Regions from separate parts of the Vreelandella vilamensis genome, predicted to be linked through region 1. Evidence: predicted binding sites of a transcription regulator. Region 1 holds the regulator's gene; the other holds the start of a gene.

The links. Region 1 encodes PhoB, which activates phosphate uptake and scavenging genes when phosphate is short. Its sites were predicted from a motif close to TGTCATANNNNTGTCANA; they were not measured.
Region 2: a site for PhoB is predicted at 4,103-4,120, ahead of phnD (phosphate/phosphite/phosphonate ABC transporter substrate-binding protein). Genes of this name have one in related genera too.

The regions. Positions count from the first base shown of each region.
Region 1 is NZ_JARWAN010000016.1:10,908-18,497, forward strand. It holds gene phoU (phosphate signaling complex protein PhoU) at 1-373, shown strand, start outside; gene cysZ (sulfate transporter CysZ) at 488-1,228, shown strand; gene phoR (phosphate regulon sensor histidine kinase PhoR) at 1,244-2,530, opposite strand; gene phoB (phosphate regulon transcriptional regulator PhoB) at 2,533-3,219, opposite strand; gene ubiA (4-hydroxybenzoate octaprenyltransferase) at 3,315-4,205, opposite strand; gene QC823_RS10535 (chorismate--pyruvate lyase family protein) at 4,243-4,782, opposite strand; gene QC823_RS10540 (NAD(P)/FAD-dependent oxidoreductase) at 4,930-6,099, shown strand; gene QC823_RS10545 (HU family DNA-binding protein) at 6,231-6,503, shown strand; gene QC823_RS10550 (hypothetical protein) at 6,503-6,859, shown strand; gene yccS (YccS family putative transporter) at 7,031-7,590, shown strand, end outside.
Region 2 is NZ_JARWAN010000003.1:16,144-23,733, reverse strand. It holds gene QC823_RS02385 (histidine phosphatase family protein) at 1-440, opposite strand, end outside; gene phnE (phosphonate ABC transporter, permease protein PhnE) at 458-1,273, opposite strand; gene phnE (phosphonate ABC transporter, permease protein PhnE) at 1,305-2,141, opposite strand; gene phnC (phosphonate ABC transporter ATP-binding protein) at 2,138-2,980, opposite strand; gene phnD (phosphate/phosphite/phosphonate ABC transporter substrate-binding protein) at 3,054-4,019, opposite strand; gene QC823_RS02360 (glycosyltransferase family 4 protein) at 4,374-5,534, shown strand; gene QC823_RS02355 (phosphatase PAP2 family protein) at 5,506-6,045, shown strand; gene QC823_RS02350 (hypothetical protein) at 6,525-6,668, shown strand; gene QC823_RS02345 (LPD1 domain-containing protein) at 6,931-7,356, opposite strand; gene QC823_RS02340 (hypothetical protein) at 7,364-7,590, opposite strand, start outside.

The sequences.
Region 1 (7,590 bases):
AAGCGAAAGTGGCGCGGCCGTACGCGGTTTGGTGGAGGTGCGCCACATCAGCGAGCACGTGCGCAAGATGCTACGTGATGCGCTGACCTCGTTTGCACGCTTTGATACCGACCTGGCGTTAGAAGTCGTGCGAGAGGACGAACTAGTGGATGACGAGTACGGCAGTGCGATGCGCTCGCTCATCACGTTCATGGCCGAGGATGCCCGCTCCATTTCCGCGGTACTCAGCGTGATGTGGGTGTTGCGGGCATTAGAGCGGGTGGGCGACCACGCTGACAACCTCGCTGAGCACGTCGTGTATTTGGTCAAAGGACTCGATATTCGTCACAGCAACCCGGAAACGCTTGAACAGCAAATGCAGCAGGGCAGATAACCCGAAAAAGCGAAGAGACACATCGCGGACGCGTTACGCTATTGCCATTATGGTCATATCCCGTATCTTATGGGCCGCTTTGCGGCCCGTTTTTTTGCCAGGAATACACCTTCTATGCTGAACGCCTTCACCGCCATCGCTCAGGGAACCTGCTGGGTTTACCGCCCCGGCATGCGGCGCTATATTTTTTTACCCATTGTGGTCAATTTTCTCGTCTACGCGACGCTACTCAGCGTGGTGTGGCAACGCTTTGAAGGGTGGCTTGGCTATTGGATGAGCTTGGTGCCCAGCTGGTTGGATTGGCTTGCCTGGCTGATTTGGCCGCTATTTTTCTTATGCTTGGTTGCCGTGGTGTTTTTTACCTTCACCGTGGTGACGAACTTGATTGCCGCACCGTTTTACGGCTTTCTTGCCGCTAAGGTGGAAGTCGCCGCCACCGGGCGCGAGCCGCTCGACGACCGCGGTCTAGCGAAAACCGCGATGGATGCCTTAGGACGTGAACTGATTAAGCTCGGGTATATTTTGCCGCGCGCTATTTTACTGTTTGTCATCAGCTGGATTCCGGGCTTGAACCTTTTCGCCCCGCTTTTGTGGGCGCTCTTTTCCGCCTGGGTGGCCGCCATTACCTACTTGGATTACCCCATGGATAACAACAAGGTGAGTTTTGCCGAGATGCGCCGGCGCCTCTCTGGCCGCTGGTGGCATAGCGTAAGCTACGGCGGGCTGGTTACGTTGATTACCTGGATACCCCTGGCGAACCTGTTTTTACTTCCCGGCGCAGTGGCTGGTGCCGTGTTGATGTGGGACGCCCACTACCGCACAGAAGCCATGACAGGCGGGGCTATCGTGCGTTAAAACGTCGTTTCGGGATTAGCAGGCAAGCCGCTCTTTGGGGAACACGCAGCGAAACAGGGCGCCTTCCCCAGGGTGGGAGTCAATTGAAAGCGTGGCGTCGTGGCGCAGTAGCACGTGCTTGACGATCGCAAGCCCGAGACCCGTGCCGCCAGTCGCAGTGCTACGCCCTTTATCCACGCGATAAAAGCGCTCGGTGAGGCGGGGAAGATGCACCGGGTCAATCCCTTCACCATCATCTTCCACGTCGATGCAGCCGCCGTCCCCCTCCATTTGCCAGCGCAGCGTGATGTGGCTATCCGGGGGGGTATAGCGCACGGCATTAAATGCCAGGTTGGAAATCGCGCTGCGTAACTCTTGCTCGCTGCCGATAAGCTTGGCGTCGCTCGCTATGTCGATCTCAAGGGTTTGCCGACCTTTTGACAACGCCAGTGCGTCTTCGCGCACGCCTTTCAATAACGCCGCGACATCGATTGGCTGGTGGTCCTCACCGCCCTGATCAATCTCCAGGCGCGAGAGCAGCAACAGGTCGTTGACCAAGTTCTGCATCCGCGTGGTCTGCGCCTGCATCTGCTCAATACCGCGGCCCAACCGCGGCGGCAGCTGTTCCGCTAAGTCGCCATAGGTTTCTAAGTAGCCGGAAATGACCGTCAGCGGCGTGCGCAGCTCATGGGAGACATTGGCCACGAAGTCGCGGCGCATCTGCTCTAAGCGATGCAACCGGGTAATGTCGCGGGCCATCACCAAGCGCTCGTCGTCGCCGTATAAGGTAATTTGATACTGCAGAATGCGCCGCTCATCGATGGGGGACGTGAGCGTTAGCGGCTCGCTGTAATCGCGGGAATTGAAGTAGCGGACAAAGCGCGGGTCGCGCAAAAAATTGGTAATGTGCTGGCCGCGATCATGTTTGATTTTCAGCCCTAACATCTTAGCCGCGGCGCTGTTCCACCACTCCAAATCCCCATGCCGGTCGAGCATCACCACGCTATCGCGCATGGCTTCTGAGGACTCTTGAATCCTGGCAAGCGTGGCGCGTAGGCGGTTTTGCGTGAGGCGTTGGCTTTTTTGGTAGCGGTAGAGACGGTCAAAAAGCTCGCCCCAAATCCCAGGGGCAGCCGGCGGTTCATCGTGGGGGGAGCGGATAAGCCAGCGGTGAAGCGCGCGCAGCTGGTAAAGGTGATACCCCAGACACCCCCCCAAGCCAACGGCCAAACCAAGCCCTGGCACACCCAAGAACGCCCCCAGTGTGGCACCTACCGCCGAGAGCCACACTAGACGCCAAATTTCACGGCTCCAAAGGCGCACGCCTACCCTCGCGCGGAGAAGCGGTAGCCTGTGCCGCGTACCGTTTGAATGAGCCGGTTATGCTCACCCAGCGCTTTACGCAGCCTTCGAATATGCACATCCACGGTACGCTCTTCGACATAGACATTGCCGCCCCAGACTTGATCAAGTAACTGGCCACGCGTGTAAGCGCGCTCTTGATGGGTCATAAAAAACTGCAATAACCGATACTCGGTGGGCCCCATATCGACCGATTTGCCATAAGAACTGACGCGATGGCTAGCAGGGTCCAGCAGTAACCCTTCAATTTCAATGGGGTCTTCCACGCCGCGCGGTGTGGTGCGTCGCAGCACGGCCTTGAGCCGAGCCACCAGTTCGCGCGGGGAAAACGGCTTGGTGATGTAATCGTCGGCGCCGGCTTCCAAGCCCTGGATTTTATTGTTCTCCTCGCCTTTGGCGGTAAGCATGATAATCGGCAACTCAGCGGTGGTTTTTTCACGCTTTAAGCGCCTGGCGAGCTCAATACCGCTAGTGCCCGGCATCATCCAATCAAGCAGCAAAAGATCGGGCTGGTGATCCACCACCATCGCGTGAGCATCCTGGGCATTATCCGCTTCAAGTACGCGATAGTCAGCCATTTCCAGGGCTACCGCGATCATTTCGCGAATCGGCGCCTCATCATCGACGATCAAAACGGTCTTGGCGGTCATTACAAGCCTCACGGTGCTTAAACGGAAAAGATCAACACGACATTTCGATGACGATCACACCATGACTTGATGACAATTACATGACACCTAGGGTTTTACCCCGCACTGGGCCACAAGCTCAAGGCGATTCCGGCGAAAACGACCAATCCCGACCAGTGGTTATTCAAAAACGCTTGAAAGCAGCGCGACCGTTCGCGGTGACGAATCAGCGCTTGCTGGTGCACGAAAGTCGCCGCCATGGCGGCGAGCCCTAGCCAGAAAAAGCCTCCTAGCGCCAAGCGCCAACCCACCGCCGCAAGCAGCAAAAGGGTCGCGAGCTGCAGCAGGCCGATGATCAAACGATCTGCGCGGCCAAACAGCACGGCGGTGGATTTAATGCCGATTTTAAGATCGTCGTCGCGATCCACCATGGCGTATTCGGTGTCGTAAGCCACCGTCCACAGCACGTTGGCAAAAAACAGCAGCCAGCCCTCCAGCGGCACGTACCCCAGCACCGCGCCGCACGCCATGGGGATCGCCCAGGAGAACGCTGCCCCCAAAAACACTTGCGGGAAGTGGGTATAACGCTTCATAAACGGGTAGATAAACGCCAATATCAGCCCGCCCAGGGAAAGTATAATGGTGAACAAATTGGTAAACAGCACCAGCACAAACGCAACCGCCACCAGCCCCACAAACAATAGCTGTGCCTCACGCTCGCTAATGCGCCCATTGGCCAGCGGGCGATCTTGAGTGCGTTTGACGTGCCCGTCGAAGTGACGATCAGCATAGTCGTTGACCACACATCCTGCCGCGCGCATGGCGTAAACCCCGGCAACAAAAATCACCAGCACATCGCGCCCCGGCACGCCTTGTGCTGCAATCCACAGCGCCCAGAGTGTCGGCCACATCAAAAGCCAGGTGCCAATCGGCCGGTCTAACCGGGTAAGGTGAAGAAAATCGGGCACGCGAGCCCAACCAATCGGCCGCAGTAGGGAACGGTCCATGCTTACCTCGTCTCAAGAAAACGCAAAAGCGGCTAGCCTAGCGCGAAGGCAGCGCCAACGCATCCGCCATGGCGGTTAAAAAGTACTCCTGCACCAGCAATGACAACCCAGCGTGCTGAAACCGCGACCGCCGCCCCCAGCAGCTGTCAACGGCGGCGAAACGCGGCGGCTGAGAGGTGACCTCAAGCGGGCCGCGCTTTAGGTCCGGCTGCTGAAACAGCCAGCTTCCCAGCGAGCGCTCCCCCAGCTGCTCCAGACGCTGACCACGACATTGCGCCAGCGGCGCCACCGTGCGCGCCACCACCCAGGGCGTACCGTCTAGGCACAGCGCCACTTCACGTCGCCACGCATAGCGTCGCTGCCCAATGCCAAGCGCCATGGCCTCATCGGCAAACGCAAACCCTATGCTCTGGCGCAGTAGCCGCACCCGAAACTTACGCCCTTCACCTGCGGCGATCAGCCGCGCGGTCAACGAGTCAGTAGACGCTACCCAGCGCCACCAAGGAAGCGACATGGCGGGGCGCGCCGCCGTAACCGGCAGCCAGCGCGCAATGGGCGCGCATGATTGCGTTTGCATTACACCAATATCCGGCAAAGCCTGCCTCTCCCTGAAGAGCCACTCAAGCGGCCAATCAAGGCGATTGACCCAAACCATCCCAACGCTTGCTAGTGTACCATGCTGGCATTACTGACTTTTTTCGCCTTTTAGCTTGATAGGTAACTTATGTCGATACCCCACGCCGATTTAGTCATTATTGGCACCGGCATGGCCGGGGTAGGCCTTGCACGCGCGCTGCGCCGCGAAGGTGATACGCGCCGCCTCACCTTGATCAGCGCCGACAGCGGCGACGACTACAGCAAACCGCTACTTTCCACCGGGTTTGCCAAAAAGCTAGCCCCGGATAAGCTCGCCCAGCGCGATGCCGAAACCCTCGCTGAAGCGCTTAATGCCACGCTGCTGTCGCACACCACCGTGTCCGCAATCGACCCCGAGGCGCGGTGGCTGACGCTTGCCGATGGCAGCGACTACGCTTACACCCAGCTGGTGCTTGCCACGGGAGCAGCGCCGCGCGCGCCGTTTGCCATTCCCAGCGATTGCGCCGCTCACTGCTTCAGCGTTAACGACCTGGACGACTACCGCCGCTTTCACGCCGCTCTGCGTCACGGCCCCGCCCGGGTCGCGATTATCGGCGCGGGGCTGGTCGGCTGCGAATTTGCCAACGACCTGCACGCTGGCGGCCATCACGTTAGCCTGATTGCCCCTGAGAGCGCTCCCCTCCCGCGCCTTCTGCCCGAGCCACTCGGTCATGCACTAGGCGAGACGTTTATTGAAGCGGGCATGCAGCTGGCGCTGGGGCGCTCGCTTGAGCGCATTGCCCGTGGCGCCAGCGACGCCGTGCAGCTGACACTTGATAACCACCAACGCATTGACGCCGATGTGGTACTGCTGGCCACCGGCCTTGCGCCCCGCACCGCGCTTGCCGCCAAGGCCGGGCTTGAGGTCTCTGCCAACGGCATTGCGGTTGACCGCACTCTGCAAACCTCGCACCCGGCTATTTTCGCCCTCGGTGACGCGGCTTGCGTGGCCGGTGTGAACGCCATGTACGTGCAGCCGCTGCAAGCCAGTGCCAACGCCCTGGCCAAGACGCTTGCCGGAACGCCCACGCCGGTTCACTTTGGGGCCTGGCCGGTGATCGTAAAAACACCGCTTTTGCCGGTGGTTGCCTACCCCCCGCTGGCAACCCCAGCGCGCTGGCGCATCGAGGCAGACGGCACGGACATGACCGCCCTCGCCGAAGATAAAGACGAACGTTTGATCGGTTTTGCGTTGACAGGCGGCTGCGTGAGACGGAAAGTGGAGCTTTCCAGAGCCGCCCCTGCGCTGCTAGGCTGATTTTCACTGCCTTACGCGCTACGCTTAGGGCACTGACTTGCAAGCACTTGTTAGTCGCTGCTGTATCGAGCAATGTTTTATTCGCTTTTGATAACGCCTTAACACCTGAACGAAAACACCGGAGATACCTAATGCGCAAACCTGAACTCGCCGCTGCCATTGCCGAAAGCGCCGATCTATCCAAAGATAAAGCTGGCCAAGTATTGAACGTAATCCTCGATGAAATCACCAACAGTGTCGCTAAAGGTGACGATGTTTCTCTGATTGGTTTTGGTACCTTCACCGTACGTGAACGCGCCGCCCGCACCGGCAAAAACCCACAAACGGGCGAGCCGCTGCAAATTCCGGCCAGTAAAAACGTGGCGTTTAAGCCAGGTAAAGCGCTGAAGGACGCAGTTTCCTAATGAAACTTGCGCTAACGCTGTGGCTACTCGGCTTTTTGCTTAAGCGTGCGCTGCGTCGCAAGCCGCGCTTTCGCGAGCAGCTTGAACGCATGCGCAGCCTGGATTGGGGGATTGCCACCGAAGACTTGAAGGTTGCACGCCACTACCGAATTTCACCCCAACGGGTCACGACGGGAAAGGGGTTGCCGGTGGACTTGGACCTTGAGCTACGCTTTCGCGACCCCGAGGCTGCCTTACGCATTCTCAAAAAGCCCACTCAGCAGGCGTTTCTTGACGGCATGATGGCCGGTGATGTCCGCCTTGTCGGCGACTCCGCCGATATGAACAAGCTGCAAAAACTGTTGAAGTATTTGTAAACAGTATTTATAAGCAGCATTTGTAAGCTTTATTCATCCCGCCGCTTTTGCCTACCGTTCGCCCCGCCGCCTAACCGCGGCGGGGCGTTTGTTTTATCGGCCGCCGGCATAGCCACTTGCCTCGCGATTATTTATACTAAAGTCTAAAATAACTCACCGATCAGAGCTTCTATGCCTATCGCACTGCCGCTGCGGCGCCTTTGGACTCTAGATAAATTCGCCTACAGCCTGCGCGTTTTTCTCGCCTTTAGCGGAGCGCTCGCCTTTGCCACGCTGTGGGGGGACGTCAGCTTTGTCATTCCGCTATTTCTTGGCATTATCGCCAGCGCCCTCTCTGAGACTGACGATAGCTGGCAGGGGCGGCTGCAGGCGCTTGCCGTGACACTTGTCTGTTTTGCGCTGGTCTCGCTGATCGTGCAAAAGCTTTTTCCTTGGCCGTGGTTGCTTGCCCTATGGCTTGCGGGCGCCACCTTTGGCCTGATCATGCTCGGCGCCATCGGCCAACGCTACGCCACCATCGCCTCGGGCACGCTGATTCTTTCTCTCTACGTCATGATCAACATCGAGCAGCACGGCGGTGTAGACGACGACGTCGCCTTTCGCCAACTGTTACTGCTGATCGGCGCTGCCTGGTACGGGCTGATTTCGGTGGTGTGGTGCGCGCTATTTTCGCGCCAGCCCGTCAAGCAGAGCATGGCCCGGCTCTACAAAGCGCTTGGCCACTACCTGGT
Region 2 (7,590 bases), on a different contig from region 1:
GTCAGCAACTGCTCCCAGACCTCGGCTAAGCGTGCATCGAAGGCCTGCAACGTTTCGCCACCCGGAGGCGAAACGCGGCTGGGGTCATGCCAAAACGCCGCCATCTTCCCGGTACCTTCTTCAGCAGCGACTTGAGCATGGGTTTTGCCTTCCCACTGGCCCAAGTACAGCTCGGCGAGGTCGTCTTCGACTTGCACGGGCACGTCGAATTCCTCGCCAAGCCATAGGGCAAACTCGCGGCAGCGCAAAAGCGGCGAGGTGATAATGGCGTCGTAGGGCAAATGGCCGTCTATCTTTTGACGCATCACTGCGTGGGTCGCCTGCTGCCAACCGATCTCGCTTAGCGGGTGGTCGGTGGTGCCGCGCAGCATTCGGCCGCCCACCGGCTCACCATGGCGGAGTAAATCAATAGTGGTGATTGCCGCGTCGGGAAAGCGCATCGTTGGCTCCTTTGACATCAAATAATCGCGTGGCGGACGCGCGCCGAAATCCACTCTGACACCAGCACGGTGACGAAAATCATCAAAAAAATGACGCTCACCTGGTCCCAAGCCAGGCTGTTGATCGAGGCGTTCAGCTGCAGACCGACACCCCCTGCGCCCACTAACCCCAGTACCGTCGATTCGCGAATGTTAATGTCCCAGCGATAGACACTGATGCCCGCAAACGCCGGCATCACCTGGGGCAGCACGCCGTAGCTCATCACCTGCATGCGGCTGGCACCGGTGGCGCTTATCGCCTCAACCGGGGTGGGGTGGATTTCTTCAATCGATTCGTAGAGCAGTTTGCCGACAAAGCCTATCGAGCGCAGGGCAATCGCAATAATGCCCGCCAGCACACCAGGGCCAAGAATAGTGACCAGCAACATCGCCCAGATCAGCGAGTTGATCGAGCGTGACGCCACAATCACCACTAGGGCGACACTGCGCACCACGGGATGCGGCGTGGTATTGCGGGCGGCAAGAAACGCTACCGGAAACGCCATCATAATGCCCAGTACAGTACCCAGCGTGGCAATATTGATGGTGTCCCACATGGGCTTCCACAGCACATTGGCATAGCTCCACTCGGGCGGCGTCATACGGCTTATCAGGTCGGCCCCCTGGCGCCCGGCGTCTTCGACAAACACCCACATGGTGTTATCGGAGATGACTTTCCAGCAGAGTAAAAACAGGCTAATACCGACCAGCCACGCTAGGTATTGCAGCCACTGGGCACGGGGGGTGCGCAACCGCCACACCGGCTGGCCTTTGGGTGAGGTTGAAACAGGCATTCAGAAACTCCCGGGGTTACTGGCGCATGCATTACTGGGTCCAGCGACGGACATGACTAGAGGCGTATTCGCTAAACAGCACGATCGCGATGATAATCAGCAAAATAGCGGCCGAAGTGTCGTATTCGTAGCGGCTGATTGACGTATTCAGCGTGGCGCCGATTCCGCCTGCCCCCACAATGCCAATCACCGCTGACTCGCGGAAGTTAATATCCAGACGATACATCGACAGCCCAATTAAACGCGGCATTACCTGGGGCTGTACCGAATGGTTCATGGTTTGCCACCAGCTGGCGCCGGTGGCTCGCACGGCCTCTACCTGACGCCAGTCCAGGTCTTCAATATCCTCCGCCAAGAGCTTGGCCATAAAACCGATGGTGGCAAATGCCAGCGTGATCATCCCCGCCAGCGGGCCAAAGCCGAACATCACCACAAATAAAATGGCGATAATCACTTCTTGAAAGGTCCGCGACACGGTGATGATGGCGCGACATAAAAAATAAACGGGCAGGGGGGCAATATTACGCGCCGCCCCCAGGCCCACGGGGATTGCCAGCAGCACCCCAAGAACGGTCGACGTTAGCGTCATGGTCAGGCTTTCCAGTACGCCGTCGATAATGTCGCCTTGGCGGCTAACAAAATCGGGCTGGAGAAACGCTCCCAGGAAGTTGAGACCCCGAACAGCTCCTTCCGCCACGCGTGCCCAGTTCACTTCGATGGAGGCCAGCGCCATCGCTAAATAGATCACACCGCCCACCACCAGCCCCCAGCGCAGCCGTGGGCTGTGAATCAGCGGCAACCGCCGCCAGTGGCCTTGGCGTGCCTGCTGCTGGCGCTGTTCAACCAGATATTCCGTCGGGTTTTTCACGACGCACCTCCCACGGTCATGCGCTCAACCCCCTGAAGCAGCGGTGGCGTATGCGCCGCTGTTTCTTTGTCGTCATCCTGAGGCTCGGGGGTCGTCTCCCAATCTTCTTCGCCATAAATGGTCGTCAGCGTCTCGGGGTTGAGCTCATCCGGATGGCCGTCAAACACAATTTCTCCCGCACTTAGGCCTACGATACGGTCCGCGAACTGCTTCGCCAGGGCCACATCGTGAATATTAATGATGGCGGCCAGCCCGCGCTCGGCGCATAGCTCACGAATCAAGCGCATGATTTGGCGCGAGGTTTTGGGGTCGAGGCTGGCGGTGGGCTCGTCGACCAATAGCAGTTGGGGACTTTGCAGTAGCGCGCGAGCAATGCCCACCCGCTGGCGCTGGCCGCCAGATAGCGCATCGGCGCGCTTATCAATAGCGTGCTCCAAGCCGACCCTTTCCAGCAGACGAAAGGCCTCGGTGACCGCCGCCTGGGGATAGCGGCGAAGAAAACTGCGCCAGAACCCCACGTAGCCCAGGTGCCCGGAAAGCACGTTTTCCATCACCGTTAGGCGGTCGACCAGGGCATACTCCTGAAAGATCATGCCCATTGATCGTCTCGCCTGGCGCAGCTTACGGCCTGACAGCCGGGTCAGCTCGTCGTCACCTAAACGAATGCTGCCCTGGGTAGGCTCAACTAACCGGTTAACGCAGCGAATTAGCGTGCTTTTACCCGCGCCGGAAGGCCCGATTAGCGCCATTACCTGGCCTTTGGGTAGCATTAATTCAATATTGCTCAGCGCACGGTCACCCGTCGGGTAGCGTTTATCCACGCCGCTTAGTGTCAACATGGTGTTACCTCATAGGCATAACGTAACAGCCGGAAGGGGCACCCTCCCGGCTGTATAAAAAAGGGCCAAGTGATCAGTCGCAGTCGTACGTCGCGCCGGTAGCGTTGGCGATGGCGCGAATAACGGCCCAGTTGTCTTCATAGGTGATTGGAATGAACTGTGCTTCACCAGAGTTAGCGAATTCTGCTTCAAGGGCTGTGCCTTCCCAATCGTAGCTAAAGAAGGCGTTTTGTATGCTCTCTGCTAGATCGGGTGCCAGGTTATGGGCTGTGCCATAAGCAGTGGTGGGGAAAGTATCGGAGGTATAGATAACCTCATAATCCTCTTCTCCCACGACGTCACGCGCCAACATTCGGTGAACTACAGAGTTGGCGATGGCAGCGGCTTCGTAGTCTTTGTTGACTACCCCTAAGATAGAATTATCGTGTGAGCCCGAAAACGCCGTTTCAAAGTCTTCGTCCGCTTCCATGCCGTACTCTGAGCGCAGCAGCGCAGAGGGTGCGCGAAAGCCCGAGTTAGAGGTCTCAGCAGTAAATGCCAACTGACGACCCTGCAGGTCTTCAACGGATTCAATACCGCTACCCGGGTACGTGATGATCTCCATTTCGTAACCAAAGCTACCGTCTTCAGCGGCCATCATGGTAAAGGGACGAAAGCCACCGCAGTTAACGGCCACTGGCGTGCTACCGGTATTAAACCCCGCTACGTGCAAACGGCCCGCGCGTAGCGCTTCCAACTGCGCAGCGTTGGACTGTACGGGAAAGAACTGCACCTCTTTGCCGGTTACCGTGCTCAGATGCTCCAGAAAGTCAGACCATACGCCAGCATAAACAGCGGGGTCTTCAACCGGCGTGTAGGCAAATACGAGAGTATCTGGGTCTTGCCACTGCGATTCATCGGTGGGCACATCGGCAACCAAATCGCCGTCGTGGTCGCTGTAGCGGCTGGATAAGTCAGCGTGAGCATGAAGCGTTGCAAGAGCAAAAGCGCTCACCACAGCAGTGCTGAGCAGCGTACGTGGCAGAGAAAGCGTATGCATAGTGTCACCTAACCATTGTTACAAAGAATGGGCTTTAAACGCCCTTATCTTGACAATGCGAGATGACAGTCACGGGTCAGTCCCGTGACAGCTTAGTGACGCTTCTCACATCGGTGAGCCGTCACAACATTCAAATGGCGCTTAACGGTCAAAATAGTCGGCGGCAAAAAGGTAACGCCGTTGCTGTCGGTAGCGTGCCGGTGAGGTCTTTTAACAGGGAGCAACGAAAATATTGGGCATCGTATCAGTTTAACTCACCCGATCAGTTGTCATCTCTTATTCACATTGCTGTCGTGGCAATGTCATCGCGGCTCGACAAGATGGCCACATGTTAAACATAAGGGTGGCGTCGCGATGCGGCTATGTATTGTCAGTGAAACCTGGGCACCGGAGATCAACGGTGTCGCGCATACACTGCGCCGCTTAAGCCATGAGCTGGCGTGCCAAGGCGTGACGATTGATCTGATTCGCCCGAAGCCGCGAAACACCGCCGTTGGACAAACAGGAGCCATCCACACAGAGCTCCACGTTTCGCGGTTACCGCTACCAGGCTATCGTGACGTGCAGATTGGCCTGACCACCCCGGCGCGAATGCGGCGTTTTTTTCTCACTCGGCGTCCCGATGTGATTTACCTGGCCACGCAAGGGCCGCTAGGGTGGGCGGCACGCCAAGCCGCTTTGGCACTGCACATCCCGTTAGTCGCAGGCTGGCATACCAATTTTGATCACTACTGCCACAGTTATGGCCTTGGCTTTTTGGCCGCGACCACAAGGCGCTATCTACGCTACTTTCATAACGGTTGCGCGCTGACGCTGGTGCCCACCCCGGCACAAGCCGATACCTTACGCAGCAGCGGTATTGGTAACGTCCACGTGCTCGCACGCGGCATCGATGGTGATATGTTCTCTCCTGAGCGGCGCGACGCCAGCCTCCGCCATCGGTGGGGCGTGAACGACCACCAGCCGGTGGCGCTTTACGTTGGCCGCCTCGCCGCGGAAAAAAACTTAGCGCTACTCCAGGAAACCTTCCATGCCATGCGCAGCGCACGCCCGGATATGGCGCAAATCATCGTCGGCGATGGCCCCGGGCGTGCCCAGCTGCAAAAAGCGCTTCCCGATGCCCACTTCACCGGGTTTCTGCCGCCCGAGGCACTCAGCCGACACTATGCCAGTGCCGATCTTTTTCTCTTTCCCTCGCTATCGGAAACCTGGGGCAACGTGGTGACAGAAGCCATGGCCAGCGGTTTAGCCGTGGTGGCGTATCAACACGCCGCTAGCGCCGAGCTGATTCAAAGTGGCCACAACGGCCTGACCATTCTCCAGGGTGATAGCGAAGGCTTTCGCCAAGCGGCGGTAGCGCTGTGTCAACGTCCCGCCGACTACGCCCGTTTCGGCCGCTTGGCGCGTCTTCGCGCGCTGGAACAAAACTGGTCGGGCATTGCCCGGCAACTTCTTACGTATCTTCATCAAGCCCAGGAGACTTATCATGCGCCCGCGTCCTCTTGCCGTATTTGATCGTCTTGATTTGCTTGAATGGCAATTCTGTCAACGCATCACGCGCTACTCGGCCTATCGACCCTGGCGGGTCACGCTGCAAGCCGCTAGCCGGCTCGGTGATTGGCCGGTATGGGTGGCGCTGATTTTAGCCCAGCCATTTTTGCTGCCCGAAGGCGGCATGCGTTTGATGCAATACACGCTCACCGCGCTGCTCGCCGTTTTTGCCTACCGCTTGGTGAAAACACGACTATGCCGTGAGCGCCCGTTTATCACCTATCGCCATGGCATCCAATGCAGTGAACCCGCCCGCGACCGCTACAGCTTTCCCAGTGGCCATACCATGCACGCGGTGATGTTTAGCGTGTTGGTCGCGGCTCATTCGCCTTGGCTTTTGCCAGTGGTGATGCCGTTAGCGCTGCTGATTGCCATTTCCCGCGTGGGGCTTGGTCTGCACTATGTAAGCGACGTATTAGCCGGTGCCGCCATGGGCTACGCCTTTGCGTTGTTAAGCCTTGCGCTACTCGGTTGACGACAAGGCATCGCCATTAGCGCGGTATGTGGTCAAGCGCTTGATGCGCCTGGTGGAGCGTACCGCTGATCGCGATGGTTAACTGCTGCTCGACCGGCATATGAGCGGGAAAGCTGGTGGACCCGCCTGAATAAAGCGCTAGAGGCGGTCATCCAGCATGACAAGACGCATTCGACCCACGAGTATTTCCAAAGCGATAGCCAAGTAGCGGGCTAACGGATACCGTTAACCGGAATAACCGTACCCGGCCAGTGGAGATGCATGACCAAACAGGCCGTCGACGCTGACCGACGCAAAAAAGTAGGCCCTAGCAGGCATGTGTCGGTCGATTGAGGCGGTATCGGTGATCAAAAAATTCTCGCTGGCGTTGATAGGGAAAGTATCGGCGCCGCCATCACGGATTCAGGTATCAGTTTTCTTTCACTAAAGCGTCATGTGGGAAAGGTAATGTTGAGTTTTACCCTTAGGAGTTGGTCGCTATGTCTCAACGCAAATACCACCCTTTAAGTGAAGCCGAAGTTGAGTTCTTAGTTCAATTAGCTAATGGTAATGCACTGGCACGTCAACGCCGTAAAGATCGCGACCGCAAAAAAAGTGGTCCAAAACCTCCAGTGGAAAAGTAAAGCTAATGGCTTTAGAGAGGCGACAATCATGGCCGCTATTTTGACCCTGCATATTTCACGATCCGGACCACTGAATAGCCTATCAGTGCCTGAAGTGAAGTTACCTGTTTAAGGTAGGCGTTTTTGGCACCACTCGGCGGTGCTTTCATTGACATGAAGAGAGCGGGAGCGGGCACTCGTTGATAGCCGACAAGGTCTCTTTACCCACTTATATGTGTTGACGCCTGGTTATTGAAATCGACCAGCGCATAAATAGAGGGCTTCATCTGGTTTTTTCCTGTTCCCGGTAGAGAGCTTCTCCAAGTGCTGAGAAATAACTTTCGAAAGCCTCACTAATTTGCTGACGCTGCCAACCCTGAGGATATAGACCTGCGTGAGCTTCATCGGAGTGGATCGTGCCATTTACCAGAAAATGGTTACCGGGCTGGCAATCTTCAACAAATGCTTCAAATGCCCGGGCACACAGCTCCTCAGGCCTGGCGTAATACAGCACTTTTAACTGGTTGTCGGCTTTCTGTGATGCTTCAAAAAGCTTACTGGGTCCAGTGCCATCATCTGTGAGAAAGACTGCTTTAAGGCAATCAGCCAGCTGCTGATTCAGCGTGTGGGGCTTTTGCAGCGCCCCTTCTAGCCAGGCACTGGAGGCGAACTGAAAAGGGGCAGCATGACGAAAGGCTTTCGCACTCATATAGTGATCAAACGCGTGGGACCACTTCATGGGCCAGGCTTCCGGCACCGGCATTTTTAGCCAGAGCTAACTGCCGGCTTGCAGGTAAATAATGCGCGGACACGCCCGGCCGGCCTCCGATGCCATATTGCAGTCCCAGCGTGCCACGAAGTGACACCAGGTGTTCTGGGCCCTGAAGTACCGTCATTAAATCTTCCAGTGCGTGAAGAAAACGACCGGCGGCACGATCGCGCT